Regions from separate parts of the Paenibacillus sp. PvR098 genome, predicted to be linked through region 3. Evidence: predicted binding sites of a transcription regulator. Region 3 holds the regulator's gene; each other region holds the start of a gene.
What was found. The regulator LexA, encoded in region 3, represses DNA repair genes until DNA is damaged. The targets are predictions, from matches to a motif close to CGAACATATGTTCG.
Positions count from the first base shown of each region.

Region 1 (10,236 bases), 750 kb from region 3:
CAGAAACGGCATGGTCCCGCCTGTTTGTGCTCTCGTTTACACTCCTGCTGCTTGTTGTGATCACATGGCTGTTGAAAAGGAAGAGGCCGAGCCGGACGCAGAACCGATGGGCTGTGATGAGCGGACTGACATTCCTGCTTTGTATAGGTTTCCTCTGGCCTTATGGACAGCTTTGGGCTGACCGTTATAAGGAGTGGAGCGTGAAGGAAAAGCTAGCGGTACAATATCCTGGCGAAACGACGGACAAGGAACAACACGACCGAGTGAAGGTGGAACGTTATGCGATTCAAGTCGACCGGAATGAAGACGACCTGCTTTCGGTTACCGCCGAGCTTCGCCTCCAGCAAGACGGGATTCCGAACAAGGATCGAATCGAATTTGCGCTGAACCCCGGATTTACATTGCAATCCGTCTTATGGGATGGTCAAGAAGTGAACTGGACCCGTAAGGGCGGCCAAGTTCATATCGATGCTCTGCAGCCGGATCAAATCGACCAAAGAAAAGGGCATACGATTACCTTCCGTTATAACGGCATTCTGTTTGATTGGCGTCAATCGAAAACAAGGAGAGAAACGGTCGTATCCTTCGTGGAAGGCAGCAGCGTTTACTTAGCCGAGCAAGCCGCTTGGTACCCGGTTCCAGGAGATATGAGGGAAGGCTACCGGGAGGTGGCTCGAAACGTGTTTGAGCTAAGCGATCAATTGGGAGTGGAGGAAGAGTCTGAATTTCATTTGGAGCTGAACGGGTTTGCGGGTAAGGTGTATGGCACGATACAAAGCATTCCATCCGGCTTAACCGGAAAGATGAGCTTTCAGGAAACAGCTCGAGGCGTCACCTTGTTTGGTGGACATCTCACGGAAATACGCGTTCCCGGTACGGAAACCGTGTTAATTACGGCGCCCTCCAACCGGCGTGAAGCCGAAGTGTTCCTGACCAAATACGCTGAAATCATGAATGATTACGACTCTTGGATCGAGCATCCAATTCCTGGCCTGAGTCAAATTTTTTATTTTCCTATACGGCAGGTTTCCACACGAAACGATAATATAAAAGAACTAATGGGCAGCAGCTTGATCATCGGAGAATCCAAACACCATAATCTGGATGGCTTTCAGCTGGCCAATGCAGTGCATGCCGCTTTATTTTCCGATCAAGCCATGGGGCTGGGCTTTTCCACGGATCCATCCGACCCTCAGTTTTCCGTCGTTTCGGAAATTCGCCGCGCCTTTTATGAACTATATTACCATGAAAACAAGCAAGACAACCAACACTCCACTCTTTCGCCGCGCTTCACGGTAGGCAGTCCGAACAAGAAAGATTCTATAGGCAGGATGGTCGAGCGGGAGCTTAATGAGGGACACGCGGAGCATGTCAAAAGGGTTCTGAACGCTTTTTATAGAGATGGATTAACGATTGAAGGTCAGTATGAGCACCGTTACCCGATCATTAAAGAAGCGGATTGGCTTCGTGTATGGAACGGAGGAGGGCCTGAATGAGCAAGCTTATACAGGATATTTCAGGCTTACGCTCTTTGCTGGCTGTTATGCCTGCCGCCTATTGGATCATGCTGCTGGCCTCCATTGTTTGGGCGGACACAGATATGCCGCGGAGCGTTGCGGCTTACAATGAGACCGTGTTTCTCCCTCTCGTTCCGATGATTTGCGTTCTGTTCTTTCAACGGGAGCTGGGAGGCAGCTCTATGGAAATGTACGCAACTTATCCAGTATCTATATCGTTAACGGTCTTGCGTAAATATCTGCTGTCGATCGCAACAATGGTTGTACTTCACTTTTGCGTGTTCCAGGCTTATGTATGGAAATTCGGTACGATTCAAGGGACGGTTTGGAGCTATTGGACCGACACCGCAAGGCAGGGGCAAATCCATTGGTTTGAGCTGGCTGCGCAATCTTTTCCGGTCTTATTATCGGTGTCCGCTTTTGTCGTGCTTTGGATGATCGGGGTAAAAAAGCTCTATGCCGGTATGGCCGCGGGCTTCGGCCTTTGGATGGCGGAGATGCTGTCTAACGGGTCCCTGTTCCAAGGTGCCGTATTATTTACCGGTCATCTGCAAGGCGTCTCTTTCACCTTCAATCGAATGCTTCATCTGGCGGCGGCGCTGCTTCTTTTATTGGCAGCCATGAGGCTGTCGGAGCGAAGGGATCGATGGATCGCGACGGTGGAGCAGGAATAAGCATAGTTACAAATGAAATGGGAGGAGGAGAACGATGGTATCCGACGAGGATTTGGTTCGACTCATGTCTCGGGGGGATCAAGTAGCATTTGAAGCGTTCGTGAACCGCTATCACGGTCCGCTTCTCGGATATTTGGACCGGAAGCTGCATAACCCGCAAAAAGCGGAGGATTTCGTCCAGGAGACGTTTATCCGGTTGATACGGCAGCTTCGACAAGGGCCAATACCCGACCGCGTTCGTCCGTGGCTGTACAAGGTTGCCCATAACCTTTGCCGCGACTATTGGCGCAGTTCATCCTATCGGGCGAACGTCCAGCTCTCCAAGGAAATTCCGGACAAAGCGGATATTCAAGCCTCGGTGGTGGACATTTACGAAAGACAGGAAACGCGCAAGGAGCTGCTTCAAACGTTAAATGAGCTTCCCGATATTCAGAGAGATATTATTATTCTTCGTTTCTTTCAAGAGCTGAAGCTGCAGGAGATTGCGGATGTAGTCGATCTCACGCTATCGGGAGTGAAGTCACATCTGTATCAAGCGCTCAAAAAGCTGAAACGGCGGTATGACGATAAACCGGCTGGAGAAGCCGAAAGAAGCAAGGGGGAAACGGTCCATGCACAATTCAAAAGATCATGAGCTGCAATCTGTGGATGAAAGAGAATTGGAGGCGCTGGAGGACGAGCTGCGCCGTACCATGTCCACCTATTTGACACGTGCTCCCAAGCAAGCGGAAACTCGCAATTTGATCCAAAGCCTGCAATCGGAATTTGCTGCACTGCAGCAGATTGAGCCTGCTCTAGAGATGGTCCAGCCGCTTCCGCTTGAGCGTCCGTCTTTTCTCAGGCAGTGCTGGATTCAGCTGCAGCTCTTCGGAAAAGCATTCTGGGTGATCAGTGCGGCGATTATCATTATGATGACATTGGTAAGCCCGACACCAGGTACACTTTTATGGGGATTTCGAGATGTATATTCCCTGATTTTACCGTTATTTCTGCTATGTGCCGCTGTTTACTCCTATAAATCGTGGAATGCGGAGATGAGGATGGTGGAAAGCGTTACTCCCTTCCCGCCGGCGCTTTTGCTGCTCATCCGACTTTTACTGATTACAGCAATGATTGTTCTGTTCGGCTTGCTCAGCACCTGTTCCTTGGTGTGGATCCATTATGATTTTTCTATAGGTACATTCCTGCTCGGATGGATGAGCGGTGTGTTATTCGTCGGAGGAATACTTGCGTACATCGCATATCATTGGGGCATACGTTATGGGTTTGCCGCGGCCGGAGCTTCGTGGGCTCTCCTGCAGATTACCGGCGGCATACTTGGAAGGTTCCTGTACGAGAGGCTTGAGCTTATGTACTGGCTTCAAGCTGTTGTTCTGCTTGCGGGACTGCTGTTATTTTTCCGTGCATTTCTTGCGGGTTGGGGGAACGGCTCAGCCAAATACACCGGTTGACGGGATGGGAATGATCAGATGATTCGAATTCGCCAAGTTGTCGTGACAGCGGAACAGTTTGAACTGCAGATTGCACAATTGGATCTTACACCCGGGATTACAATCGTTGTCGGCCGCAACGGAGCAGGAAAATCCACACTCCTGAGGCTCTTGGCTACGGCTGTAGATCCTGTTTCGGGATATATCGAGTATGCCGGACACCGTCCTCAAGAATCGCTTCCGCTGATTCGCCGGAATATCGGATTTCTACCGAGCGGACTTGAGCTGTATGAAGACTTGACACCAAGAAAGCTGCTTAATTATCTCTCGTCATTGAAAGGTATTGTCGACAAGGAGGAAACGGATCGCTGGCTGGCCTCGGCGCGGCTGCAAAAGCAGGCCGACCGGGCTATAAGCCAGCTATCCCAAGGGCAGCAGCAGCGTTTAGGTATCGCACAGGCGTGTCTTGGATCCCCCGCCTTTTTATTTTTGGACGAGCCATTAACGTATTTGGACAGCATGGAACAAAAGCATTTTATTCATCTCATGGGGGAATATGCTCGGCACCGAGTGGTCGTTGTTGCTACACATGAAATCAACGAGTGGCAGTATCAAGCCAGCACCATTGTTTGGTTGGACGAAGGGCGGGTACGATTTGCCGGTTCACCGGCTCTATGGCTGAGCGAGCTGCCGTATGACATATGGTGCGGAAGCGTGCCTTCCGAACAGGTACCAAAGCTCGATTACTCTCGGATGCTGCAGTGTAAGTTCCAAAGAGAACGAACAGAAATCCGCTGGATCGGGGAGGCCCCTGATAACGGCATGGGGGAACACGTTTTTCCTACGCTGGAGGATGCTTATTTTATTCGCCGGTATGCATTGGACAAGAAGTAACTAACCGACGTTGGCCGCAAGCCAGCTCATTCATCATGAGCTGGCTTGCGGACGTTGCCGTCTTCTCACAGAGCCGTGGTATAGCAACTGCCATACGGATGAATACTTACCTTAGATGTCTGTATATTCCGAGGGAGGTATCATGAAAAAGCTTATTTGTGTGGTAACGATCGTGCTGCTGCTCTTCACGAGCTTATCCGTCCAGGCGGACAATGTCGTACCCTATGAAGAACAATGGCAGAGCAGCGACTCCGGTAGCTATGTAGCCAGCAGGTACAGATCAGGCAGAGGCTCCTTCACCGGCGGAAGAACCGGAGGCGTAGCCCCGGGAACAGGAACAGCGCCAAGGACGCCCGCAGGTAATGTAAGAAACAACCCCGGAACCACAGTTCCTCCTGGAGGAGCCGCAACGGCTCCCGCTCGCGGAATGTTTGGAGGATTGTTCGGCGGGTTGGCCATGGGCGCGCTTCTCGGCAGTATTTTTAATCCGTTCGGCTTTTTTGGCGGCATGCCATTCAGCGGATTTTCGATCATCGGATTGTTGTTTTGGGGAGCGATTCTGTTTCTCGTTTACCGCCTGTTCAAAAGAGCGAGGAGAAACAGTTAGCGTCTCAGGGAAGGGTCTAGGGTTTGCGTGCCGCACTGTTCTCCTTCGAATATAAACGATAATTGGACGGGATCGGACGGATTCGTGTCAAGGGCAGGAGGGGCGCTCGTAGCCTCTTGCGAGAATGGCTGGTATGGGGTTATGCGATACTGCTGCAGCAGCGTGTGAAGCCGTTCAAGCGTTTCTTCCCTGTAACGCTTGGGAGCATAAGCGGAATGGCTGTATAATGCGGCGAAGGGTCCCAGCAGATGGGGATAATGTTCGCGCACCGTGCGGAAAAACCACGACTTCACCGCATTCGTGTTCAGACGCAGTACGGATCCCATGATGAATTGAGCGCCCGCTTTGGATGCATGCTGAACGACCCGTTCCAGTGAGTCCTGGCTATCTGTTAAGTAGGGAAGGATCGGTGCCATAAAGATGCCGGCATCCACTCCTTCTTCGGTTAAGCGTTGCACCGCTTCTAATCTACGGAGCGGGGAGGGGGTCATTGGCTCGAAATGACGCCACACTTGTTTATCTAACGTATTCAAGCTTATGTTAACGGAGCTGCCGGGCATCTTCCGGAGCAGATCCAGATCACGCAGGATCAGGGGAGAACGGGTTGTAATGCTGACCGGAAGCCGATAAGATGCCATCACCTCCAAGCATTGGCGGGTAAGGAGCAGCCTACTTTCAATCGGTTGATAAGGATCCGTGGCCGTGCCGAAAGCAATTTTGCCCAGCTTCTCCCGCCCGTTCTTTGAGCGAAGCATGCGCGCGATCTGATCTTCGAGAGCTTCACGGGCATTATCCTTATATAAAATATGGTGCTGAAACGTATCATCCGCGTCCATTCCCAGAAACGTATGAGTGGAGCGTGCATAGCAAAAGCTGCAGCCGTGCTGGCATCCGCGGTAAGGATTGACAGACCAGTCAAACGGCATGGATGGGGCTTTTACCGGATTCAGTACTTGTTTGGCTTGAATCGGTTCAAAAGTCGTTGGCACAGCCACTTCATCATCCAACCTTTCATCTAATATGGGAATGTGCGTTCCTGTTTTATTGTATTACGGAACATATGTTCTGTCAAACTATCTAAGAAAAAGGAGTCCAGGCAATGGCAAAAAGACGCAGCAGGAGACCTGTCGTACCGGGAGCGGGACATGGATTGGATATTCTGAAAGCTGAGGTGATGCAGCGCGCAGGCTATGCGGTGAACCGTGAACGACCGGATCTGGTGAAGTATGAAGTAGCTCGTTCCTTAGGTGTACCCTTACAACCCGGTGGTAACGGGAGCTTACCGACGGAGCAAGCAGGGAAAGTCGGTGGACAGATCGGTGGTCGAATGGTGCGTGAAATGATCCGAATGGCGCAGGAGCAGCTGACCAAACGATAGCATGAGCCTTTGGTCACGATTTCGGTCGCAGGGCGTTGTAAGGCTGTTTGTTCGGGTATTTCGATTAACAGCGAAGGACGAAAGAAATTCGGTCGAAAGCTGATAGGAAGATGTATTCCTCTAATGTATATCCTTCTAATTAATAAAATGGATTGAAAAAGAAGGAATGAAGACATATCATTAGACTATACTATGGTCCTAAGACAGGAAGGAGTTATCCATGTTCAAAGTATGGCGCAGACTCCTTCCGAAGCATCGTTTCGGTTCAGATATCATTCAAAGTCTGACTCGTATGATGCTGGTTTTAGGTCTATTTTTTCTGTTTATGATTTATTTGATAAACGGTTATCAAGACCGATTATATAACGAAATCTCACAATTGGAGCAGATCTCTAGAAATGTTCTCATATTGCAGAAATCATTGATCGATCAAGAAACCGCTCAGCGCGGGTACAGCTTAACGGGGGACTCGACTTTCATACAGACCTATGAGGAATCCTCTGACGAATACCTCGAAACGATAGGGCAAATGTATCACGACATCACCCAATATCCCTATTTGATCGAGCCTTTTCGAGAATTATTTGAAACCGGTCTTCAATGGAAGGAGAAATACGGATTACTGCAGTTGGAGGCCTTTGGAAAAGGTGAACAAATGACAACCGAGGAGCTGTTAGGAGGCAAGCCGGTCGTCGAAGACTTCCGTAACAGGTCTATGGAAATTTCCCGTATGATTCATACCAAGAAATCGGATCTGTCCAACGCTTATATGTCCAGAATTACTCAAACGCTGTATGTTTCCATTGTGATATGCGCGGTTGTGATCGGTTTGGCGGTGGCCGATGTGGTTCATAAGCTGCGGCGGATCATTCGGCCGATCAATGAATTAAGCTGCACTGTAGAAGGGTATGCCCGGCAACAATTTGATGTGTCTGTTCCATCTCTGAAGCAAGATGACGAGCTTAGCAAGCTGTTCGATCATATCGAACATATGCGGCTGATGCTGAAGCATCAATTTGAACATAGCCGAAGTCAGGTGTATATGGACGGTTTAACCGGAGTCGGCAATCGCCGATATTTTGATGAATCGCTTGATTTGGCTTTGGAACGGGCACAGATGGAGGGAGAGGCGTTCAGCTTGATTCTGATGGATATTGATCGCTTCAAACGATTTAACGACACTTATGGACATGCGGAAGGGGATAAACTTCTGAAGCACATATCGGGTGTCATGCAAAGAATACTGCCGGATTATATGGTGCTCGCAAGATATGGGGGCGAAGAATTCGCAGTGATTGTCCCCGGTAAAGGAATGGATGAAGCGTTCCTTGTGGCAGAGAAGCTGCGAAGAGAAGTGGAACGGCAAGCGCTTGATTCCTATCGGGTCACAGCCAGCTTTGGGATTTCTCGTGTAAGTGAAGGAGATACGCCGGAAGCTTTGCTGGTACGAGCGGATCAAGCGTTATACGCTTCCAAAAATAACGGACGCAATTGCGTGTCTGCAGGATAAAATCACGTTAAGCGACCCCACAGGCAGCGCCTTGGTGGGGTCTTCGGCTTTTACTCCTTCGGTTGATCCGAGTCGTATTCAGCCGAATATTGAGCAAGAGACTTGATTTTACCGTTCGGCTGCTGATTCTGCTTACGGATTTTCCATTGGTTTTCCTCGCGTCTTTTCGAATGGCTCATCCCTTGTCAGCTCCTTTGCTTCACGTTAAATAAAGTGGTCCTGCCTCTATAGCATGGCAGAGTTGAAGGTTTTTTATGCTCGAATGAAAACGGACGCACGGAATGGAATTCGTTGCAACCTAGGGATGTTTGCTATACAGTGGAGGCTACGGGCAATCGCAAAATCAAAGAAGCTTATGAACGGGTGGAATGGATGAGGACATTTTTTTGGACCGGTTGTTTATCTTATTTATTGATTGGATTGGCACATGTCATTATGGGATCCCTTCTCCCTGAAATTTTGGCATATTACGGCAAGGATTACGGTGATGGCGGACTCCTCATATCCCTGCAGTTCGCCGGGTTCTTAATCGGCGTGCTTTCAGGCCCTTGGTGTGCCCAAAAGCTTGGGAAACGGGGAGCGCTGCTGTTGTGTCTGTTCTGCTTGAGCGCGGCGCAGCTTGTCTTTTTCTCTCTGCCGGTATGGGGTCTGATGTTAGCCATCGCGCCTTTGGCAGGTTTTGGATTCGGGATGGTGGAGACCATTATCGGGGCTTTAGTTATTCAGCATATGGAGGGTAGTCAAAAAACATCCTCGATGACAAGATTGGAGGTCTTCTTCGGCCTGGGCGCGCTGCTGATGCCCTTGCTTTCCTCCATGCTCATGGCAATCGGATGGTGGCGGGGGGCTTTCTTATGTCTGAGTGTCCTTTCCACGGTTGTTTTCGTCCTTTGGTGGCTGCTGCCGCTGGGCAAGATGGAGGGGTTAATGAGCCGACAATCCGGGGTGCGGGAACGATCTGCCGAAGCGAGAAGCCGGGTCCGGATGAGCAGAACCTCCTGGAGATTGCTTACCTTGTTTTTGCTTGTTTTTGCGCTTTATGTAGGGACGGAAATGAGCGTCGCGAACTTCTTGCCATCCATCCTTATCGCGAATGTAGGGGTCACGCCGGAGATCGGAGCGCTTGGAGTAACCTGCTTCTGGGCCGCGATAACGGTCGGTAGGTTATTTGCAGCGCAGCTGGCGGAGAGGCTGGGTAAATCGCGGTATTTACTGCTCAGCTCATCAGGAGGCGCCATGATTTTGGCGGGATTCACCATGTCGGACGGAGCAGCCGCCAGCTTCACGTTAATTATGCTTCTGGGACTGGTGATGTCCGGAATGTTTGCTGTTGCGCTTGTATATGCCAATGAGTTTTTTCAAGGGAGAGAGGAACGAATTACAAGCATGCTGATTGCCGCCGGCGGCGTCGGCGGTGCACTCGTTCCTCTGCTCACCGGCGGGCTCATGGAACGTTTATCAATACAGCAGGCCTTGTGGGTGTTGGTGCTGTTTTATGTGCTGATGCTTATCCTTGTGCTTCAAGCCTCCCGTGTGGGCGAAGGGAAGGGCGATCCGTCGGTTTAGGAGGCCAAAATATATATTAGGTTTCAATCATGTGTTTGAATTATTGAATAAATTTCTATTCCTGGTGTAAGCCTTCAATGATTTTGGGAAGAAGGAAAACAAAAAACGACCTGTATAGGCCGTAATCTATCATGGTTCCTTATCTTCTTGTTTCAAATGCAAGTCTTCCAGCGTGTATCGATGATTCCACAAAAATTCCATATCATATTCCACAGAATCGTGTAGAACGAATTCAAGCAAAAGCGCTGCGAACACAATGAGGATCGATCCCAGCAAAGCCAGCCACATCAGAAGCTGAATCGTATGCTGCATGCAGACACGCTCCTTTCCGCTCCGGTTGCTATCATTGTATGAACCGTTCAATTGAAAAATGTTCAGAAAGGAGCGGAATTTAAGCTGGCTTATCCTTGTCACGAATCAGGTACGTGTCTATAATGGTAAAGAGCACCATAGATTCCAAAACAAATAGGAGCCCTGATTGGCTCCTATTTATTTTTATCAGAGAACCGGGAGATGGAACGATGAAATGGACGAGAAAATGGAGATTGGCCCTCATTCGGATGATTCGGGTGAAGGCGGCCGCACATCATGTTGCCCTTGGACTAGCGGTTGGTTTTTTACCGTGTTGGTTTCCGACCTTCGGTATCGGGGCACTTCTAT
Region 1 is NZ_JAFIBU010000001.1:1,777,818-1,788,053, reverse strand. Features, by position in the region: gene JOE45_RS08970 (ABC transporter permease) at 1-1,496, shown strand, start outside; gene JOE45_RS08965 (hypothetical protein) at 1,493-2,191, shown strand; gene JOE45_RS08960 (RNA polymerase sigma factor) at 2,226-2,825, shown strand; gene JOE45_RS08955 (hypothetical protein) at 2,803-3,642, shown strand; gene JOE45_RS08950 (ATP-binding cassette domain-containing protein) at 3,661-4,515, shown strand; gene JOE45_RS08945 (hypothetical protein) at 4,658-5,122, shown strand; gene JOE45_RS08940 (SPL family radical SAM protein) at 5,119-6,117, opposite strand; gene JOE45_RS08935 (alpha/beta-type small acid-soluble spore protein) at 6,222-6,500, shown strand; gene JOE45_RS08930 (sensor domain-containing diguanylate cyclase) at 6,721-8,010, shown strand; gene JOE45_RS23495 (DUF6254 family protein) at 8,061-8,189, opposite strand; gene JOE45_RS08925 (MFS transporter) at 8,329-9,576, shown strand; gene JOE45_RS08920 (hypothetical protein) at 9,706-9,888, opposite strand; gene JOE45_RS08915 (DUF2062 domain-containing protein) at 10,098-10,236, shown strand, end outside.
Region 1: the regulator LexA is predicted to act here: its motif matches at 6,176-6,189, upstream of JOE45_RS08940 (SPL family radical SAM protein).

Region 2 (10,236 bases), 450 kb from region 3:
GTAAACAGGTGTTTTGCGCCAACATATATGCATTTGGGAGCTTACCTTGGTTCTACAATCAATTTAATGGCTGTCCGATCTTCCCCGTCAATCACAATATCGGTAAACGCTGGTATGCAGATCAAATCAACCCCGCTGGGAGCCACAAATCCTCGAGCAATGGCTACCGCTTTGATCGCTTGGTTCAGAGCTCCCGCCCCGATGGCCTGGAGCTCTGCAGCCCCACGTTCACGCAACACCCCAGCAAGCGCGCCTGCAACAGAATTTGGGTTGGATTTTGCTGAAACTTTTAATACTTCCATGAAAAGTACCTCCTCGGGAATGATGATAGCTTCCAGTACTATTCATATTCTAGGAATTTACCGTTAATTCCTTCTTCCCGAAGAGGTTATTTTCTAAAATATTTGAATTGTTCGTCAATTTGTTAATTATTTCTGCACTATAGCCTATTCAAACAGAACACTGTCTTCATCCATACGGATCAGTTGAATTTTTTTACCCAGCCCGTTTGCCGGGTCAAGATCGATGCATACCGCGTGAAAATGCCATTTCCCTTCGTCCACAACAAACCGGACAGGGAGCTGTGTTTTGAATTTCTGAAGCACGGCTGTACGCTCCATACCAAGGATTCCATCACGAGGACCAACCATTCCAACGTCCGTCACATAGGCCGTTCCCTGCGGCAGAATGCGTTCGTCATGGGTCTGCACGTGCGTGTGAGTACCGACGACCGCAGATACCTTTCCATCGAGATGCCATCCCATCGCCAATTTCTCCGAGGTCGCTTCCGCATGAAAATCAACAAAGATGTATTTGGTTCGTTTCCTTGCCTGCTCCACCAGTTCCGAGGCTTTCTCGAATGGGCAATCCAGCGGAGGCAGGAAGGTGCGTCCTTGCAGATTAATAATCGCGAGCTCCTGTTCCTTTATCTTAATAAACGTCATTCCCCGGCCTGGCGTCCCTTTGGGAAAATTGGCAGGTCTAACCATCCGATCTTCCTTGTCAATAAAATCAAATATTTCCTTTTGATCCCACGTGTGATTACCCATCGTTATCCCATGCACGCCAAGCTCGATCAATTCTTTGGTGATGGCTGAGGTAATCCCCCGACCGGCCGCGGCATTCTCACCATTGGCAATGATCCAATGGGGATTGTATTTTGTTTTCAACTTGGTCAAACACGTTTTGAGAGCCTTCCTGCCAACCGATCCAACGATATCACCTATAAATAAAATACGAATGACTTTCTCCTCCTGCCTGATTCCAATTCGTTATGTAATTAAAGAGAAGTGGCTTTTCAGCCACTTCTCTTTAGTGTACGCAATTATTTAGCGTATTCTACAGCCCGTGTTTCGCGAATCACCGTTACCTTAATGTGGCCCGGATAATCCAGTTCGCCCTCGATCTTCTTTGTGATGTCTCTGGCCAAACGGAAGGCTTCTGTATCATCCACCTTTTCCGGTTGAACCATAACGCGAACCTCACGACCTGCTTGAATCGCATACGATTTCTCTACGCCTTCGAACGACTCGGAAATCTCTTCAAGCTTCTCCAAACGTTTGATATACGTTTCGAGCGTTTCTCTGCGAGCACCCGGTCTTGCGGCGGAAAGAGCATCTGCTGCGCCGACAAGCATCGCGATAACTGATGTGGCTTCAGTGTCGCCATGATGCGATGCGATACTGTTGATGACCACAGGATGTTCCTTGTATTTCTTCGCAATTTCGACACCGATTTCTACGTGGGAGCCTTCTACCTCATGATCGAGCGCTTTGCCGATGTCATGAAGAAGTCCGGCACGCTTCGCCAATGTCACGTCTTCTCCCAGTTCTCCAGCCATCAGCCCGGTCAAATATGCAACTTCCATTGAGTGCTTCAGTACATTCTGACCGTAGCTTGTGCGGAACTTCAGACGGCCCAAAATTTTGATCAAATCCGGATGGAGCCCGTGAACGCCTGTTTCGAACGTAGCTTGCTCACCATATTCGCGAATGCGCTCGTCAACTTCCTTACGGGACTTCTCCACCATTTCTTCGATACGAGCCGGATGGATTCGTCCATCAGCTACCAGCTTTTCAAGCGATGTTCTGGCAATTTCTCTTCGGATCGGGTCAAAGCCGGACAAGATAACCGCTTCCGGCGTATCATCGATAATTAAATCGATGCCCGTCAGTGTTTCCAGAGCCCGGATGTTACGACCTTCACGACCGATGATCCGGCCTTTCATCTCTTCATTCGGAAGCGCTACGACCGATACGGTAGTTTCAGCCACGTGATCGGCGGCGCATCTCTGGATGGCCAGCGTGATGATCTCTCTGGCTTTCTTGTCGCCTTCTTCTTTGGCTTGCTGTTCAATTTCTTTAATTAACTGTGCGGTTTCGTGGCGAACTTCCTGCTCAACGTTAGTCAAGATGATGTTCTTGGCTTCTTCCATCGTCAACGCGGAAATCCGCTCCAGTTCGGCAACTTGATCTTTATAAATCTGATCAATTTGCACTTGGGTTTCTTCGATTCGTTTCTCCTTGTTGGCGACCTGCTCTTCTTTCTTCTCAAGAGAATCTAATTTTTTATCCAGCGACTCCTCTTTTTGCAACAATCGTCTCTCTTGTCGTTGAGTTTCGTTCCGACGGTCACGAATGTCTTTTTCAGCTTCGGTTCTGAGCTTGTGAATCTCGTCTTTTGCTTCAAGAACCGTTTCTTTCTTCAGTGCGTCTGCCTCTTTGCGAGCATTGTCGATAATTTGCGTGGCAGCATGTTCAGCACTGGAAATCTTCGCCTCTGCAAGGGACTTGCGGATAAAATAACCAATCCATAAGCATAGAGCACCAACAACGAGAACAATCAGGATCCAGATGACTGTGTTTAGCATGCAGTTCACCTCCTCGTTGTTTCTCCAAGGGGTAAGCTTGGGATAATAAGGTTTTTTATCCATTTTACAAGCGCTAGAAAAAGTAAAAATTGGCGATTTTACTTTGCGAATCTTCCCTTAGGCTGGAAGGGAAAACTCTCTTGTATAATGTTTATACATGATTATTTTAGCTTTTGACGAAGAAGCTTGTCAAGATGGTTGTCTTTTTCTTGAACTTTAATACACTATACTAATTATTTATTTCATTAATTTCTTTCGTATGATCTTGACTAATCTTCGTTGAAATCCGTCTCATTCCACTCATCTTCTTGCCCTTGGACGGGCAAACGGCTCAGTACTTTGCTTACTACCGAACCGGGATAGCCTCTGCGCTGAAGAAACCCTACGATTTTGCGCCGGGCTTTGCTGGCATCCTTCTCCAGCTCAGCACCGTACCGTTTTATCGTCAGGCTGTAGGCCATCTGGTATTCAGTTTCCTCATCCACCTGCTCCATAGCCTCAGAAATTTGTTCTTTGTTAATCCCTTTGTGCTGAAGCTCTTGTTTTATCCAGCGGCTCCCTTTCTTTTGCGATTTCAAGCGCTGCTTGGTCAACTGCTCGGCAAACAGCGTATCGTTCAGGTAGCCTTCCTTTCGAAGACGTTCAATCGTCACTTGACTGACTTCGGGTGAATACCCTTTTTGCTTGAGCCGCGTCAGCATTTCATGCTCTGAACGCAACCGGCTGGACAACAGCCGGATCGCGTCTAGGTACGCTTTGTTAACCTCTTCCTCGTACAATATTTTCTGCAGCTGAGAAGCATCGACGACCTCCCCTTTCAGCAACCGATGCTTGACCAACACATCTTCATGTACGGAAAAAGCAAACTTTTCGTCAATATACAAATTATAACGCTGCCTCGATCTCTGCTGCTGCTCAATTTTGGTGATGACTCCCGGGGCCAGACATTCGTCTGTATGATTCGTCAACCTGTAACACACTCCTTACAAACAGCAAGGGCACCTTTCACTCATCGTAAAGGTGCCCTTGCCCTGATTGGTGAATCGCTATGTGCATCAACCGACGCTTCGGACTAACCGATGTGACGTTGACGTTTATTCAAAAGGTACAGCCAAATCCTCTTCCTCATCGGTGTTCGGTCCGACTGCAGTAACCAGGTTGCTGTTATCCCGGATCTGCTTCTCGATAACATCCGCAATGCTCTTGTTCTCCTTTAAGAACTGCTTCGCGTTCTCACGGCCTTGACCAAGCCGATCATTGTTATAAGAGTACCAAGCGCCGCTCTTCTGAATGATATCCATCTCGGTTGCAATATCTACGATACTGCCTTCTCTGGAGATGCCTTCACCATACATGATATCAATCTCTGCTTGCTTGAAAGGAGGTGCTACTTTGTTCTTGACGACTTTGATCCGCGTACGGTTCCCGACCATATCATTCCCCTGCTTAATCGTCTCCACACGGCGCACATCAAGCCGGACCGAAGAATAAAACTTCAATGCCCGTCCGCCAGGGGTCGTCTCCGGATTACCGAACATCACGCCGACCTTCTCCCGAAGCTGGTTGATGAAGATGGTAATCGTCTTCGATTTGTTAATGGCACCGGAAAGCTTACGCAGTGCCTGAGACATTAAGCGAGCCTGTAGACCAACATGGGAATCCCCCATCTCTCCTTCGATCTCGGCCTTGGGTACGAGTGCGGCAACAGAGTCAATGACAATAATGTCAACCGCTCCGCTGCGCACGAGTGCTTCTGCGATCTCGAGCGCTTGTTCACCGGTATCCGGCTGGGACAGCAGCAGCTCATCAATGTTGATGCCGAGCTTGCTCGCATACAGCGGGTCCAAAGCATGCTCCGCATCGATGAAGGCAGCCGTTCCTCCCGCCCTCTGCACTTCGGCAATCGCATGCAGCGCTACCGTCGTTTTACCGGAGGATTCCGGTCCATATACTTCTATGATTCTACCTCGCGGAAACCCGCCTATACCCAGTGCGATATCCAATGCAAGCGAACCGCTAGGAATCGTCTCCACCTGCATATGGGTAGATTCTCCCAATTTCATGATCGATCCTTTACCAAACTGCTTCTCAATTTGACGTAGTGCATTCTCTAAGGCTGCGCGCCGATCTGTCAAGAGACTCACTTCCTTCTTCGTATTCGTATAATTACATCATAGCGGGTTTTTCACCCGTTGCCAAGCTATTTTTAGAACATACATTCGCATGTAAAGCAAAAGAAAAACCGTAACAAAGGTTTGAGTTTGTTACGGTGCTTCCGATAAAATATATTATACTTGATTTCCCGAAAGGTGGCAACTACGATTTTAAAAGATTCCAGAGATGGTAAAGCGAATTTTTGGAAGCTCTCAGCTTAATCGACTCTCGGTTGCCAGGCTGCAGCAATTTCACTACAGCGGCTTTCTCGCCCCTCTTGGCGATTCCAACATAGACAAGTCCAACCGGCTTGCCTTCGGATTCACCTGGACCCGCCACGCCGGTAATAGAAATTCCGAAATCAGCTCCGGTCAGCTCCGTGACATTCTCGGCCATAGCCGCCGCCGTTTCCTCGCTAACGGCACCAGGTGAGCCGTCACTCTCTAACTGTTCCATCGGAATCCCTAACAGCTTATGTTTCATCGCGTTCGAGTAGCAGATAACCCCGCCCACAAACGCATCCGAGCTACCCGGTACAGCCGTCAGCATATCGCTTAAATGTCCGCCTGAGCAGCTTTCCGCCACAGCCAGTTTCTTTCCTTGCGTGGCTAGCGTTCGTAGAATATGCTGCTCAAGCGAAATATCCTCTGACGCATAAATATGCTCCCCGAGCCTGCTCCGGATCTCCTTCTCCAGCGGCTGTAATCTTTCGGCCGCTTCATCAGCCGATGTCGCCCGTGTCGTGAGTCGAATTGCTACTTCGCCTTCTTTGGCATAGGGAGCAATCGTCGGATCGCTCTGGGATTCGATCAAATCAATCAGTTCGTGCTCAAGAGATGACTCGCCAATCCCGGCAAATTTCACCATTAAAGAATACAGAGGCTGTGCGTTGTCCATGTTAGAATCGATCCAGCGCCGCGCATAATTATCGAACATAGGCTTCATTTCTTTAGGCGGTCCCGGCAGCAATATGTAATGAGTGCCCTCATGCGTAACGGCGACACCTACCGCAAGCCCCGTATCGTTTGCAAGCGGCTCGCTGTGCTCAAGCATTAACGCCTGACGCTTATTGCTCTCCACCATGGGTATACCACGCCCTTCGAAGAGAGCTATCATTTTATCAAGCGAAGGCTGATGCATCACCAAACTTTGACCGAGTACTTCGGCAAGCACGTCTTTGGTTAGATCATCCTGCGTTGGGCCAAGCCCGCCTGTGCATATGACTAAATCTACACGGCTTTTGGCCAGCCGCAGCGCCTCCTTCATCCGTGAAGCGTTATCACCCACCACCGTCTGATAATAAACGCCGACCCCGATATCAGCCAACCCTCGGGCCAAATATTGCGCATTCGTATTCACGATCTGTCCCATCAGCAGCTCTGTGCCGACAGCGATGATTTCCGCTTTCATGCGTTTCGCCTCCGAATAAAACAAAAACAATAGGAAGCCCTACTGTTTTTGTTCATTAAAGTTAATGACATGCTTGTTTTTAATAAAATAATCAATGCCCGAATAGACCGTAATAATAGCGGCGATCCAACTGGTGATAACGTCAAACGGAAAGTTGATGAAGGCGAATGGAAAATTGTTAAGCAGCAGCGCGATAATCGCGGTAATTTGCGCAGCGGTCTTCCATTTCCCCCACTTGCTTGCCGCCATGACGACGCCTTCCAGCAGCGCGATTTGGCGAAGCCCTGTTACGGCAAACTCACGGCTGATGATCACGATCACGATCCATGCGCCAAGCTTATCCATCTCCACCAAAGAAACAAGAACCGCGGATACCAAGAGCTTGTCGGCCAGCGGATCCAGAAGCTTGCCGAGATTCGTGACAAGCTTCCTTTTTCTGGCGATGTAGCCGTCGAGACTATCCGTACTCGCAGCTATGATGAAGATCAAAGCTGCAATAATCTGGTTGTACGTAATACTGAACTGTTCGATCCGGATATGAGGAAATTTCACGTTGACGAGCAAGAAAAACATAATGATAGGGACTAAAAATATTCTCGCCAAAGTGATCCGGTTGGCTAAATTCATGCTACAACCTCCCCGGATAAATCAAACTCAAACGAATGGGTAATTCGAACCTTGGCAATCTCCCCGATAGTCAGCTGAACACCCCGTGCGAACACCTCACCGTCGATTTCTGGAGCATCGTACATAGACCGGCCTACATATACATCGCCTCGACCATCATACTTTTCGATCAAGACGTCAATGACTTGCCCGATCCGGATGCTGTTCCGTTCGTTCGAAATTTTCCGTTGAATCTCCATAAGCAAGTTGGAACGATATTCCTTCACCTCATCCGGCACCTGATCCGGCAAACGTGAAGCAGGGGTATCCTCTTCCAAGGAGTACGTGAAAACCCCCAGGCGGTCAAATTGAATTTCAGTGATAAAATTTTTCAAATTTTCGAAGTCTTCCTCGGTTTCTCCAGGGAAGCCGACAATGATAGACGTGCGCAGCGAAACGCCCGGAATACGGTCACGGATTTTGCGGATTAGCTCGCGAGAATCACGCTGACGACCCGGACGGCGCATCCGCTTCAGAATGCTGTCCTCACTGTGCTGCAGAGGCATATCCACGTATTTGCATACCTTAGGATTATTCGCCATCACTTCAATCAATTCGTCCGTGAAGAAGCCCGGATAGGCGTAATGAAGCCTTACCCACTCAATGCCAGGAACTTCGGTCACTTTATTCATTAGGGTCGGAAGCATAAACCCGTCATACAGATCAGTACCGTAATTGGTAGAATCCTGTGCAATCAGACTGACTTCCTTCACACCTTGTGAAGCAAGCTGCTCCACTTCTTCAAGGATCGACTCCATACTCCGGCTGCGAAACTTTCCGCGCATGATCGGAATACTGCAGAACGTACAGGCGTTATCACAGCCTTCTGCGATTTTCACATAAGCCGTATATCGCGGCGTAGTCAACCGTCTCGGCAACTTTTGCTCATAGTTGAACACCGGATTACCAACCATAACCGGTTTTTTACCCGACAGCGCCTTATCGACAATGTCGTTGATTTTGTCAAAATCTCCGGTTCCGACAATGCCGTCGATCTCCGGCATCTCATTCATCAGCTCTTCTTTGTACCGCTGTGTCAAACAGCCCGATACGATCAATGCCTTCAACTGCCCGGTTTGCTTTAGTTCCGCCATATCCAATATCGTATTCACCGACTCCTCTTTTGCTGCATCGATGAACCCGCATGTATTGACAATGATGACCGTAGCTTCTTCCTTCTCCGATACCAAGCTGTAACCGCGCTCGTGAATGAGACCGGACATGATTTCGGAGTCAACCAAATTTTTCTCGCAACCAAGGGTCACCACTTTAACTTTCTCTGTCATATAAATCCTCCACCTGTTCCTTCTAAACGACTAGTTACAAGTATAATATAATCGCTCGAAGAGTGTCAAAAGAAGTAGAACCTTACGATTGCTCCATGCTAAAAAAATTTGCAAGACGCACGACACTTATCTAAAATTGATGAATTGTAACTCCAGCGGCAAATCGGCCTTCCGGAGGAGCTGCATAATCTGCTGCAAATCATCCTTACTTTTCCCGGTTACCCGAATTTGATCCCCCTGAATTTGGCTTTTTACTTTCAACTTGGAATCGCGGATGAGCACATTGATTTTTTTGGAATTGTCTTGATCGATGCCTTGCTTTACCTTAATCTTTTGGCGAACGGTGCTTGATGCGGCCGGTTCCACTTTGCCATAATCCAAATTTTTTAAAGAGATGCCCCGCTTAGCCATCTTGGACTGAAGAATATCAAGTACATTCTGAAGCTTAAACTCGTCGTCGGATATAACGACCAACTCCTCCTTCTCAAGGGTTATACTACTCTTGCTGCCCTTGAAATCAAAGCGCGTGGCTATTTCCTTCTCTGCCTGATTAATCGCGTTGTTTAACTCCTGGATATCCAGCTTGGATACAATGTCAAATGAATTTTCGCTGCTCATTCATCTCTTCCTTTCTTGATAAACACAACTGTTATTTATATTAACAAAAAAGACACCTTCAGCACAAAGCCTCCGTGTGTCTCCAGCTAGTTTACGTTAATCGTCTTAAGTGAACACACGCGCCTCTCCATCATCACCGGAGGGGAGACAGCTTAGGCTTAAGATGGCAGCAGGTCAATCTGAATGCGTTTGACATTCGCTTCATCACCTACGTTGATCGGGGTGCCGTTAATCGTAAGTTCCACAGCGCTTGCCTTCCCTAGAACCACACGGGCGGTATTCGGAATGACCCACGTTTGCGTATTCCCGTTCAGGAAATTTTGCGAGGCGAGCACTTTTTTCTCGGTTCCTGCGGATTCCACCTCAACCCAACATCTGTCACCGGTCACTGTCATTTCAATGCTCAGCTCCTTCACTCCCGCTACCGAGTAAAAGTCGGTGTTTCTCTCGCTTTTAACCAGCTTCACTTCGGTTTGGGGAGCTTCAGGTGTAACCGGGACAGGTATCTGTTCCGGTGCTTGTTGTTCAGTCACAGTCCCTGTGCCTGCATCGCCATTGGCAGCTGGCGCTTGTTGAGGCGCAGGTGCGATTTTGTCCGTGATGGAATTCGGCAATCCGTCCGCAGTATCTTCGGTCCCGCCGGTATAATTCATATTTACAAAATAATAAATAATCCCCAGAATCAGCACAACAAAGGAGATGACCATAACATTGGACGCCCATTTGCCAATCCGCTCCGTATTTCGGATTGTCCGTTTCGTGCGGATCGGTTCAATATGCTCCGGCTCTGGAGACGGGATTACATTGTGGTACATCTGCAGTACCTCGTTCGGATCCAATCCGACGGCTTCTGCATAGCTTTTAATAAACGCACGTACATAAAAGTTCCCGGGCAGCACCTTGTAGTTGCCATCCTCGATCGCTTCCAGGTAGCGCTTGCGGATTTTAGTCGACTCTTGTAAATCCTCGAGTGATATTTTATTTTCCAGTCTGGCTTTTTTGAGCATCTGACCAAGATCGGACACGTTGTCACTCCTTTCAAGAACAGTAGAAGCCTTATGGAAGGACGCTAGCTATCCCGCGTCAACCAAACTTAATACTCGTCGAACCCTGAAGTGAAGGTTTCATAGTTTATTTCTTCTTCCGGCGTATTCCGAAGCTCGACGATACAATCGAAGTCTTCGTAGGTATATTCGGACTCGCGGATAAAAATATCCGGATGCTCAATGACCT
Region 2 is NZ_JAFIBU010000001.1:577,243-587,478, reverse strand. Features, by position in the region: gene JOE45_RS02905 (stage V sporulation protein S) at 42-302, opposite strand; gene JOE45_RS02900 (TIGR00282 family metallophosphoesterase) at 447-1,241, opposite strand; gene rny (ribonuclease Y) at 1,325-2,869, opposite strand; gene JOE45_RS02890 (RecX family transcriptional regulator) at 3,139-3,837, opposite strand; gene recA (recombinase RecA) at 3,964-5,004, opposite strand; gene JOE45_RS02880 (competence/damage-inducible protein A) at 5,186-6,433, opposite strand; gene pgsA (CDP-diacylglycerol--glycerol-3-phosphate 3-phosphatidyltransferase) at 6,473-7,060, opposite strand; gene rimO (30S ribosomal protein S12 methylthiotransferase RimO) at 7,057-8,385, opposite strand; gene JOE45_RS02865 (YajQ family cyclic di-GMP-binding protein) at 8,512-9,003, opposite strand; gene JOE45_RS02860 (helix-turn-helix domain-containing protein) at 9,162-10,028, opposite strand; gene JOE45_RS02855 (DUF3388 domain-containing protein) at 10,097-10,236, opposite strand, start outside.
Region 2: the regulator LexA is predicted to act here: its motif matches at 5,078-5,091, upstream of recA (recombinase RecA).

Region 3 (10,236 bases):
TTCCTTTAGGGCCGTAAATGGTAAAAGGAGTCTCCCCTCCTTGATAGGAACGACTTGACATCAGACCGGGTAGACCATAAATATGATCGCCATGCAGATGCGTAACAAACAGCTTTTCCAGCTTGCTAATTTTGACCGGGGCCCTCAGCACCTGATGCTGTGTTCCTTCACCGCAATCAAACATCCAATAAACGTTTCTCTCCGCCAGCAGATTTAGCATGACGGAGGTAACATTGCGTTCTTTGGAAGGCATCCCAGCGCCCGTTCCCAAAAAATATAACTCCACACTCCATCGACTCCCGTTATGTTAAGTCCAATTAGTGAAAAGAGTGGAGCAAGAATGCTCCACTCTTCATAGCATGCCCCAAACCGGATTTAGGCGTTAAAATATCTTGCTCCGGGATGCGCAAACACGATGGCGGACACAGAAGCCTCCGGCTCCATCATGCTGCCCTCGGTCAGATGAACACCAATATCCTCAGGCTTCATCAAAGCGAAAAGCTGCTGCTGGTCGTCCAGGTTCGGACACGCAGGGTACCCGAACGAAAACCGCTGACCACGATATTTGGCGCCAAAACGCTCCTGCATCGTCATCTCTGTTGGATCCGGGAAGCCCCAAACGTCACGCATCATTTGATGAATACGTTCCGCGAAGGCTTCCGCTGTTTCCAGAGCGGCTGCTTGAAGCGCATGCGAGCGCAAATAATCACCTTTTTCACGCCATGCTGCCGCCAATTCGCTGATCCCATGGCCGGCTGTAACAACAAGGAAGCCGACGTAGTCCATTTCGCCGCTGTCCACTGGCTTTAAGAAATCAGCAAGACAGAGATACGGTTCTTTATCCTGCCGCGGGAAGCTAAATTTCTGAAGTACCTTTGTATGATCTTCATGATCGTACACCAGCACATCATCGCCGTCGGCCTGCGCAGGGAAGAAGCGGTACATCCCGTGGGCTTTAATAATTCCCTCGCGCTGCGCTTCGGATAAAATCTGATCGACCGTTTCCTTCAATTGAAGAGCCTTTGGATCCTTCTCTGCCAGCAGATGATCAACTTTTCCTTTCAAGCCTAGATGGTGTCCGAGCAGCATTTGCATGTTGATGTAAGGCATCAAATGGCTCATCGGGTAATCGCGGAGCACGCGGCGTTCCAAATCCGGAGGATGCTGTACCGGCACTGTCCTGTCTACCGTGGATACCTTCACACGAGTCAGGTCAGGCATCTGCTCAACCTTACGCCCGGATTCCTTCACATCCGAATCCATGCTTTCTCTCAGTTCACGAACCAATTGCTCCTTCTGTTTCGGATCGCTGAGCTTGTTCGCGATATCTAAGCCATCCATTGCGTCCTTGGCATAGAGCACAAGGCCGTCGTATTCCGGAGCAATCCGTGTCTTTGTAAATTTCCTTGTCAGAGCCGCGCCACCCACAAGAATAGGAACATCAATACCCGCATTCTTCAAGTCTTGAGCGGTAATGATCATTTGCTGTGCTGATTTAACGAGCAACCCCGATAAACCGATTGCATCAGCCTTCTCTTTACGGTACGCTTCAATCAGCTGCTCCGGTGGTACTTTGATGCCTAAGTTAATGATCTTGTAGCCGTTATTGGACAAAATGATTTCGACCAGGTTTTTACCGATATCATGCACATCGCCTTTTACCGTTGCCAAAATGATTTTTCCCTTGACGGCACTGTCCGCCCTTTCCATGAACTGCTCCAAGTGAGAGACAGATGCTTTCATGACTTCAGCACTTTGCAGCACCTCGGCTACGATGAGCTCGTTGTTGTTAAATAAACGGCCTACCTCTTCCATTCCTTTCATCAGAGGACCGTTAATAATTTCAAGCGGCGGATATTTTTTTAGCGCCTCATCCAAATCTGGAATCAGGCCTTCTTTCGTGCCCTCCACGACATACGAAGCCAAGCGCTCCTCCAAGGTCAAATTCGAAATTTTTTCTTTCTTCTCAACCTTCTTGGTGCGGAAATGCGCAACGAACTCGGCCAACGTATCATCATTCGTATCATAGATGAGGTTCTCCGCCAATCTCCGCTCTTCTTCAGGAATGGATGCATACCGTTCCAGCTTCTCCGTATTGACGATCGCGTAATCTAGACCCGCCTTCGTACAATGGTACAAAAAGACGGCGTTGAGCACTTCACGTCCAGCCTCAGGCAGACCAAATGAAACGTTGCTAAGCCCGAGTATCGTCTCCGTATCCGGCATGGCTTCCTTAATCATCCGAATACCGTCAATCGTTTCTTTCGCCGATCCGATATACTGCTGATCTCCCGTACCTACAGGGAAGACGAGCGGGTCAAAAATGATATCGTTCGGGTTCATCCCATATTTGTTTACAAGCAGATCGTATGAGCGCTGGGCAACTTCCAGCTTGTCTTTTGCTGTAATGGCTTGTCCGCGTTCGTCAATAGTTCCCACAACAGCAGCTGCACCATATTTATGAATGAGCGGCACAACTTGCTCAAACTTCTCTTCCCCGTCTTCCAGGTTAATTGAGTTGATGATCGCTTTCCCTTGAGAATACTTCAGACTCAGCTCTATGACACGATAATCCGTTGAATCAAGCATCAATGGAACCTTTACCTTTTTGACGACAAGCTCCAGGAACTTCTCCATATCCGCCATTTCATCGCGATCCGGATCCTGTAAACAAACGTCGATGACATGTGCACCGCCCTTGACTTGAGCGCGGGCAATTTCCGAAGCTTCCTCGTACTTGCCCTCTGCGATCAGGCGTTTAAACTTACGAGAACCCAGTACATTCGTTCTCTCGCCAACCATGTAAGGACGATTCGCATCCTCGATATATACTGTCTCAATCCCAGAAACAGCCGGGGGATGGACTCCTCTATGACCTCGAGGCTTGTAGGAGCTGAGAGTCTCTGCCATTGCGCGAATATGGTCAGGTGTTGTACCACAGCAGCCACCGGCAATGTTAAGCCAACCCTGCTCGGCAAATCCGGCCATTTTCTTCGCTAACGTTTCTGGTGACTCATGGTAATTTCCGTTCTCATCCGGTAGTCCCGCATTCGGGTAACAGCTGACAGCCGTACCGGCAATATCCGCCAATGTCCGGATATGATCACGCATAAATTCCGGTCCCGTCGCACAGTTAAGACCAACAGATACCGGCTCTAAATGCTCGAGAGAAATATAGAATGATTCAATATTTTGACCGGCAAGCGTCGTACCCATCGGCTCGATCGTACCGGAGATCATTAAAGGCAGCTTCTTCCCTAGCATATCGAACGCTTTGCGAATACCGATACTTCCTGCTTTCACGTTGAGCGTATCCTGCGACGTCTCGAGCAGAAGCGCGTCAACACCCGCTTCCATTAACGCCAGGGCTTGTTCGTAATAGCTGTCAATCAAATCGTCGAACGTGACTCCTCCCGTAACGGAAAGCGTTTTGGTTGTCGGACCCATGGCACCCACCACATAACGCGGCCATTCTGGAGTACTGTATTTATTTGCTGCTTCAATCGCGAGCTTGGCAGCGACCAAATTGATTTCCCGAGCCCGATCCTGCAGTTCATACTCCGCAAGGACCACACTGGTGGCTCCGAAGGTATTCGTCTCTACCATATCCGCACCCGCGGCAAAATAAGCTTCATGAATTTTACGGATCACATCCGGTCTTGTAAGAACAAGAATCTCATTACACCCATCCAGGTCTTCTCCGCCGAAATCTTCCTCGGTAAGATTTTCTTGCTGGATCATGGTGCCCATGGCGCCGTCCAATATCATAATTTTCTTTTGTAATTGCTCTTGCAAAGATGACTTATTCATCTAGGATCCCCTTTCAACCTGCCGCCATATTTATTATATCATTTCAATATGCGGATCTTACGCAGCATCTCTTTCGTCGCTGTCGAACAAACGCGAAAGTTCGCAAAATACATTATCCCTAAAGTGTACCAGAAACAAAGCATGATGAAAAGGAACTTCACCTATTATCAAACGAGAATTGTACTAAATCTAAGGAATGAATAATCCATTACACATCGACAGATGAGATACCTTCCACTATAATAAACTACAGATAGGAACCATTCTTTATTGGAAAGAGGGATAGACCATGGCAGAAATAAGAATCCGCAACACCAACGAACGAATCTCAGGCGAACAAAACGTCAAAGCGTTTTTGGATAAACAAGAGGTCCTGTATGAGCACTGGAACGCAGGCAAGCTGCCTGTCGAGCTGCAAGAAAAATTTGCACTGACAGACGAGGAAAAAGCGCAAATTTTATCTACCTTTGATGGAGAAATCCGCGATCTGGCTGGACGCCGCGGTTACCAGACATGGGACCTCATTGCCCTTTCCGACGCCACACCAAACCTCGACGAGCTCCTCAAAAAGTTCGAGCAGGTTCATACGCATACGGAAGATGAAGTACGGGCCATTACGGCCGGCAAAGGTATTTTCATTATCAAAGGCACCGACGATGTGGGCTATTTCGACGTCGAACTCGAAGCAGGCGATGTTATTTCCGTCCCGGAGCATAAGCCTCACTTCTTCACTTTGATGGAAAACCGCCAAATCGTAGCCGTACGCCTCTTTATCGAAACAGAAGGCTGGATCGCTCACCCGTTCGAAGATGCGACGTTCCAAAAGGCATAATCATCTATATAAATAATGCATCAAAAACCCCGTCAAATGGACGGGGTTTTCTAATACCGAATTTGTCGTTAGGTTTGACGGCCGATCATCGTCAGATTACAACGAGTCGATGATCGTTTGAATCTCGCGCAAATTTGTAATTTCATGTGAAGGTACGATCTCATCGGATCGCTGCAGGCCGTGACGGTTGATCCACATATTACGCATACCCACTGTATTGGAACCGAGAATATCGGTTGTCAGTTTGTCACCGATCATAACGCCTTCATCCGCTTGGATGTCTAACAAACGCATAGCGTGTTCAAAAATGGCTCCCGCAGGCTTCCCTTGACCGAACTCTCCCGAGATAACGATATGATCAAAATAAGGAGCAAGCTTAGGCACTCCCGCCAGCTTTTCCTGCTGCAAATCGGGAGATCCATTCGTCAAAAGAAGAAGCTGATAACGCTCCTTCAACTGATCTAATACCTCAAACGTTTCCTCATACACAATGGGACGGTTTCTTCGTTCAGCCGGGAACAGCTCGCCGAGTTTATAGCCAAGCTCTTTATCCTCGATGCCTAACGCTTTCAACCCCAGTGTCCAAGACTCCGTACGATATTCTGGAGCCAGCGCTTGAAGTTTACGGAATTCTTCTTGCTTCCCTTGGGAAAAATGCGCCCACAGTCCTTCAAACGGGTTAATTCCGATCATTTTTGTAAATGGGAACGTCTCATACGATTCATATAAAGCACGGGCTTCACGTCGTACAGCATCCTCCAGATGAGCCGGATCTACTTTATAATATTTAGCCGCTTCAGAGCAAGTCGCTTGAAAAGCTTCTTTTACACTGCGGTCGTCCCACAGCAGCGTGTCATCCAAATCGAATAGAACCGCCTTGATCCCCATAAATTGTGTTCCTCTTTCTCCCCTGATTTATCTCTTCATTGATTAATCTTTGATTAACGTCACGTTGTTTTTTTCCGCGTACTCCTGAAGCTTTTCTCTCGCGGAGTCTACCGGAAACAGATGGTAGAGCTTGGTGAACACCCACCGTTTTCCTTTGGGCTTGAAGTTGATCACAATGGCATCTTTACTCATGGTAATATCCTTAATTTGATCTGCTTCCATAAACCGGTTACCGCCAAATCTGCGCGACGATAACGTTTTTTTATCAATTTTCAGAAAAGGACGGCGAATCCAATACATCAGGAATGCTAGAAAAATATAGCTGGCCCCAGTAATCCAATATAGCTGCTCTTGTCCAGGTTGATTCCGAAAAGTAATAAAACAAAAAACACCGGTAGCCACAAGCAGCATCGGCAAAAACCAGCTCCGTCCTTTGAATGTGACCGAACCGTCGGCACTTACTCCCGCAATCTCGCCTTTTCCGCTCTTCTTCCGCTGCGTGTTAGAAACTTTCGTATTTTTCCGAACCATTCGTTCCCACTTACGTGACATGATGAGTGCCCCTTATATTGTCATTTACACTTTGCGCCAAAACTTGTCAATAAAACGGGTAGGATATTCCGATTCCAGAGCGCTTACATCATCTAAGCGCTGCCATTGCTCAGCATCCAGCTTCCAATCCATAGCTCCCATGTTTTCTTCAAATTGCTCTAATGTCCGTGCACCAAAAATCGGCGATGTGATGCCCGGTTTATGGATCAACCAGTTCAACGCCACCTGAGCAGGAGTTTTGTCGACCTCACGAGCAACCGAAATAACTTCATCTAATATTTGAAAGTTTTTCTCTGTATTGCGGATTTCCCAACGGCTCTCTCCCATTTTAGATGCCAAGCGTCCTTCCGTCGGTTCCTGTCCACGAACATATCTTCCTGTCAAAAAACCACCGCCAAGAGGTGCCCAAGGGATAACACCCACATTCTCTTCTAAACAAAGAGGCAGAACCTCACGATCCATCGTGCGGCAAACTAAACTATACTGCGGCTGTATGGAGATAAAGCGAGCATATCTACTAAAATCACTGATGCTTAGTGATTTCATTAATTGATAAGCCAAGAAATTAGAACAGCCGATGTACCGTACTTTGCCTGATGTAACAAGATCATCCAATGTTCTCAATGTTTCCTCGATTGGCGTAATTTGATCCCAAACGTGCATCTGATAAAGATCAATATAATCTGTACCTAAACGGCGAAGACTCGCTTCCACACCATCGAGAATGTGTTTGCGGGATAAGCCTACGTGGTTGATATTCGATCCAGTAGGAAAGCGTACCTTGGTCGCCAAAATCACATCGGAACGATGTTCACGAATCGCTTTGCCTACAATCTCTTCGGAAGTACCGGAGACATACACATCCGCAGTATCGATAAAGTTACCTCCGCGCTCCAAAAAACGATGAACCATTTCAATCGAGTCCTGCTCATTTGTCGTGTTTCCAAATGTCATCGTACCTAAACAAAGCTCCGAAACGGCGATGCCGCTTTTTCCTAATACACGATACTCCATCTCTCATCCTCCGCTCTTACTTCTTCTCTTCATCAACAAACTTGATGTTATCGAGATGACCACGCAAGGAGGATTTAAAAGAGTCGATATACTTTCTTCTTAGTTCGTTGCGTTCATTCAGTTCCACATCGGTAAGCCCTTCCTCCGTCTTCGCTTTGCGGGCCAACTCGTTGATTCGCCGTACGATTGCATCATGATCCGATTCGCTCATGCTGTTCCTCCTGATAATGTCATTTCAAATTATACTTTGACATTACCGCTACGGATTGTCAAGAGAAGCAGCCTCTAGAAAACCGGATACCTGTGTAACGATCAATTATGGAAGCAAAAGCTTCTGACCTAATTGTATATTTACATTCTTCAAACCGTTAATCGCTTTCAACTGGTGCACATATTCTCTCACATCTTGTCCGTCACCAGCATGCTGAGATGCAATGCCCCAGAGGGTGTCTCCAGACTGAACCTCCACGTAAGTATGCACCAGTACCTGAGAGGTTGCTGCGTGAGCATCTTGATCAAAGATTAATGTGGCCAATACAGCAGCAAAAAACACCGTAAACAACAGCAGAGCACCTAAAACCATGGCACGCACGTACGTTCTCTTATTATTATGACTTGTCTGCATAAGCTGTCGAGAATTGAAATTATGTATGAGTTGAGTATTTTGTATCATCGAAAGTCGACCTCCAAACACTTGTTCTGTTTTTAATTTAACACGAACACTTGTTTGTGTCAATGGTTTTCTCGAACTTATGTTTGTACGAACTCCGGTTCTATGTTATAATTCTAAGTAATGATTACCAAAAATGGAGTGATGATCATGAGCAAAATTTCCAATCGTCAGCTGGCGATTTTAGAGTTCATCAAGAACGAAGTTAGGGAAAAGGGATACCCGCCTTCAGTAAGAGAAATTGGTGAGGCGGTTGGACTGGCTTCCAGTTCTACGGTACACGGCCACTTGGAGCGATTGGAAAAAAAAGGGATGATTCGCAGAGACCCTACGAAGCCAAGAGCGATAGAAATTTTGGACGGAAGCTCTTCAGACGGCCCTTTCTCCGTATCCGTGGCAAGAGTGCCTCTAATTGGACGGGTTACAGCAGGGGTGCCAATTACGGCAACGGAGAACATTGAGGATTATTTTCCGCTTCCAAGCCATTATGTAGGAGATAATAATGTCTTCATGTTAAGCGTTATCGGAGAAAGTATGATTGACGCCGGCATCCATAACGGAGATTATGTTATCGTGCGTCAGCAGCAAACTGCCGATAATGGAGATATCATTGTCGCGATGACCGAGGACGATGAAGCAACGGTGAAAACTTTTTATAAAGAAAAGGACCATATTCGATTACAGCCTGAAAACCCGACGATGGAGCCGCTTCGACTTAAGAATGTCAGTGTTTTAGGTAAGGTCATTGGTGTATTCAGAAATATTCATTAATTTCTTCCCTTTCTCCGCCAGTTTCGGTCGGTTGAAAGGTTTTTTTATGTTCCAGGCGCAGCCACAGGACATAAAAAACGCCCGCTGCCGTAATGCTTGCTGGCAGAGCGCGTATCTCAGTCCAAAGCTGGATAACTACTATTAATATAGTGTAAAATATCGGTCCCGCTCTCAATCATGAACCTGTGTGAGTTGCCGCTGTATACTAATTCCTTTTAAGCAAAAGAAAAAGCATTCTTACGATTGCATCAAGAATGAATTAATTCGTTCTACTTTTTACCAATTCACAAAATTTCTCTTGCGGTGACAAACCTTCTTAGCCAAAACGGGCTTCTCCATCTAGTAATCGTCACACCAGTTATGAAGTATTCGAACTTCATTAGCAGATTATAACAAGTACACATATTATCTAACTTACCAATCATATTAAAACCGAATTATAATTATATTCCCTTTATGATCCGGCGGTATTCTAAAATTATTGAACTTTCTTTAACAAAAAAAGCACCTCCTTAAGGAAGTGCATAACGATATTCAGTCAGTGTTCATGAATTTATGATCCCTAGTGATATACCATACGCCATCGTTAAAGTGAACGTGGATCTCTGTATGCTCATCGATATGAGGTGAACTTTCAATCATCCGCTGAACCAACTCGCCTATTTTGCTTTTATCTTCTGTCCCGTCTTGCAGACTCATATTAAACCCTCCCATGTATTTCAGAAATTCATACGGCTCCGATTCAACTTTGATTACCCACGATTTCGAATTCACTTTGAAGCTCACTGATAACCAAATCCAACGCTGTAAGTTGCCCTTTGATAATCTGCTGTAAATCCTGAAATTCGGGTTGATCAAGCTGAGTAAGGAGGACGGTGCGCCGTACTTCGAGCCGTTCTACAAATTCTTCGATCTTACCGCGGCGGTATGTTCCTGGTGGCGCCATGCCCGATCACCTACAAATGATTTTTTATACTCTCATTATATCAGAAATTGGGATGTATATGCATACATTATTATTCATTCGTTAACAATTGCATTCAATCATTAAACTATCGAACTCTCCCCATTATTCAGAGAGGTTTGTTTCCACTACGTAGGGTGGTATAATTGACAAAACATATAGAGAGGTGCTTAATGAACAAAGAACTAGTATTCCGCATCGTCCCCTCCTTGGCCGTAGTGATCGCTTGTGTCCTATTGCTGAAAGAAACAATAACCCCTACTGTATACTTTGTACTGATCAGTCCATTCGTGCTCCTTTACGCTTGGGGCAGGATAAAACGATAAGCCTCGCAATGTGTGTATGAACTTGTAAGAACTACTTACAAGTTCATCAATATTCAAACGGTTTTCATTCATACCACGACGATGTTTCTTTCTCTCCAGTTGAACTCCTTTACACCTGAGGTTGTCACCAATCTAAAAAAGCGTGCCCTTACGAAACAAAGATTTTGACAAGCAAGCACCTCTATTTTCTGCTGACTTGCACTACCTCAGCCCCGAGACTGTTTACTATACATAAAAATAGAACATCCGTGATCAATGATCCTTCGTTATCACATGTATTATCAAAATCAGTACAAACCCGCCTTCAAATCAATGTACAGGCATGACTAAACCTAGTTCGATGCAGGAATCATGGGAACTTCATTCCGAAGTCTTCCCTGTTTAACGCCTTCTCTATAACACGAAGACG
Region 3 is NZ_JAFIBU010000001.1:1,030,514-1,040,749, forward strand. Features, by position in the region: gene rnz (ribonuclease Z) at 1-286, opposite strand, end outside; gene metH (methionine synthase) at 376-3,810, opposite strand; gene JOE45_RS05125 (1,2-dihydroxy-3-keto-5-methylthiopentene dioxygenase) at 4,100-4,642, shown strand; gene JOE45_RS05130 (HAD family hydrolase) at 4,739-5,530, opposite strand; gene JOE45_RS05135 (hypothetical protein) at 5,573-6,082, opposite strand; gene JOE45_RS05140 (aldo/keto reductase) at 6,107-7,096, opposite strand; gene JOE45_RS05145 (DUF896 domain-containing protein) at 7,113-7,307, opposite strand; gene JOE45_RS23405 (LysM peptidoglycan-binding domain-containing protein) at 7,413-7,769, opposite strand; gene lexA (transcriptional repressor LexA) at 7,917-8,537, shown strand; gene JOE45_RS05160 (hypothetical protein) at 9,072-9,236, opposite strand; gene JOE45_RS05165 (hypothetical protein) at 9,280-9,483, opposite strand.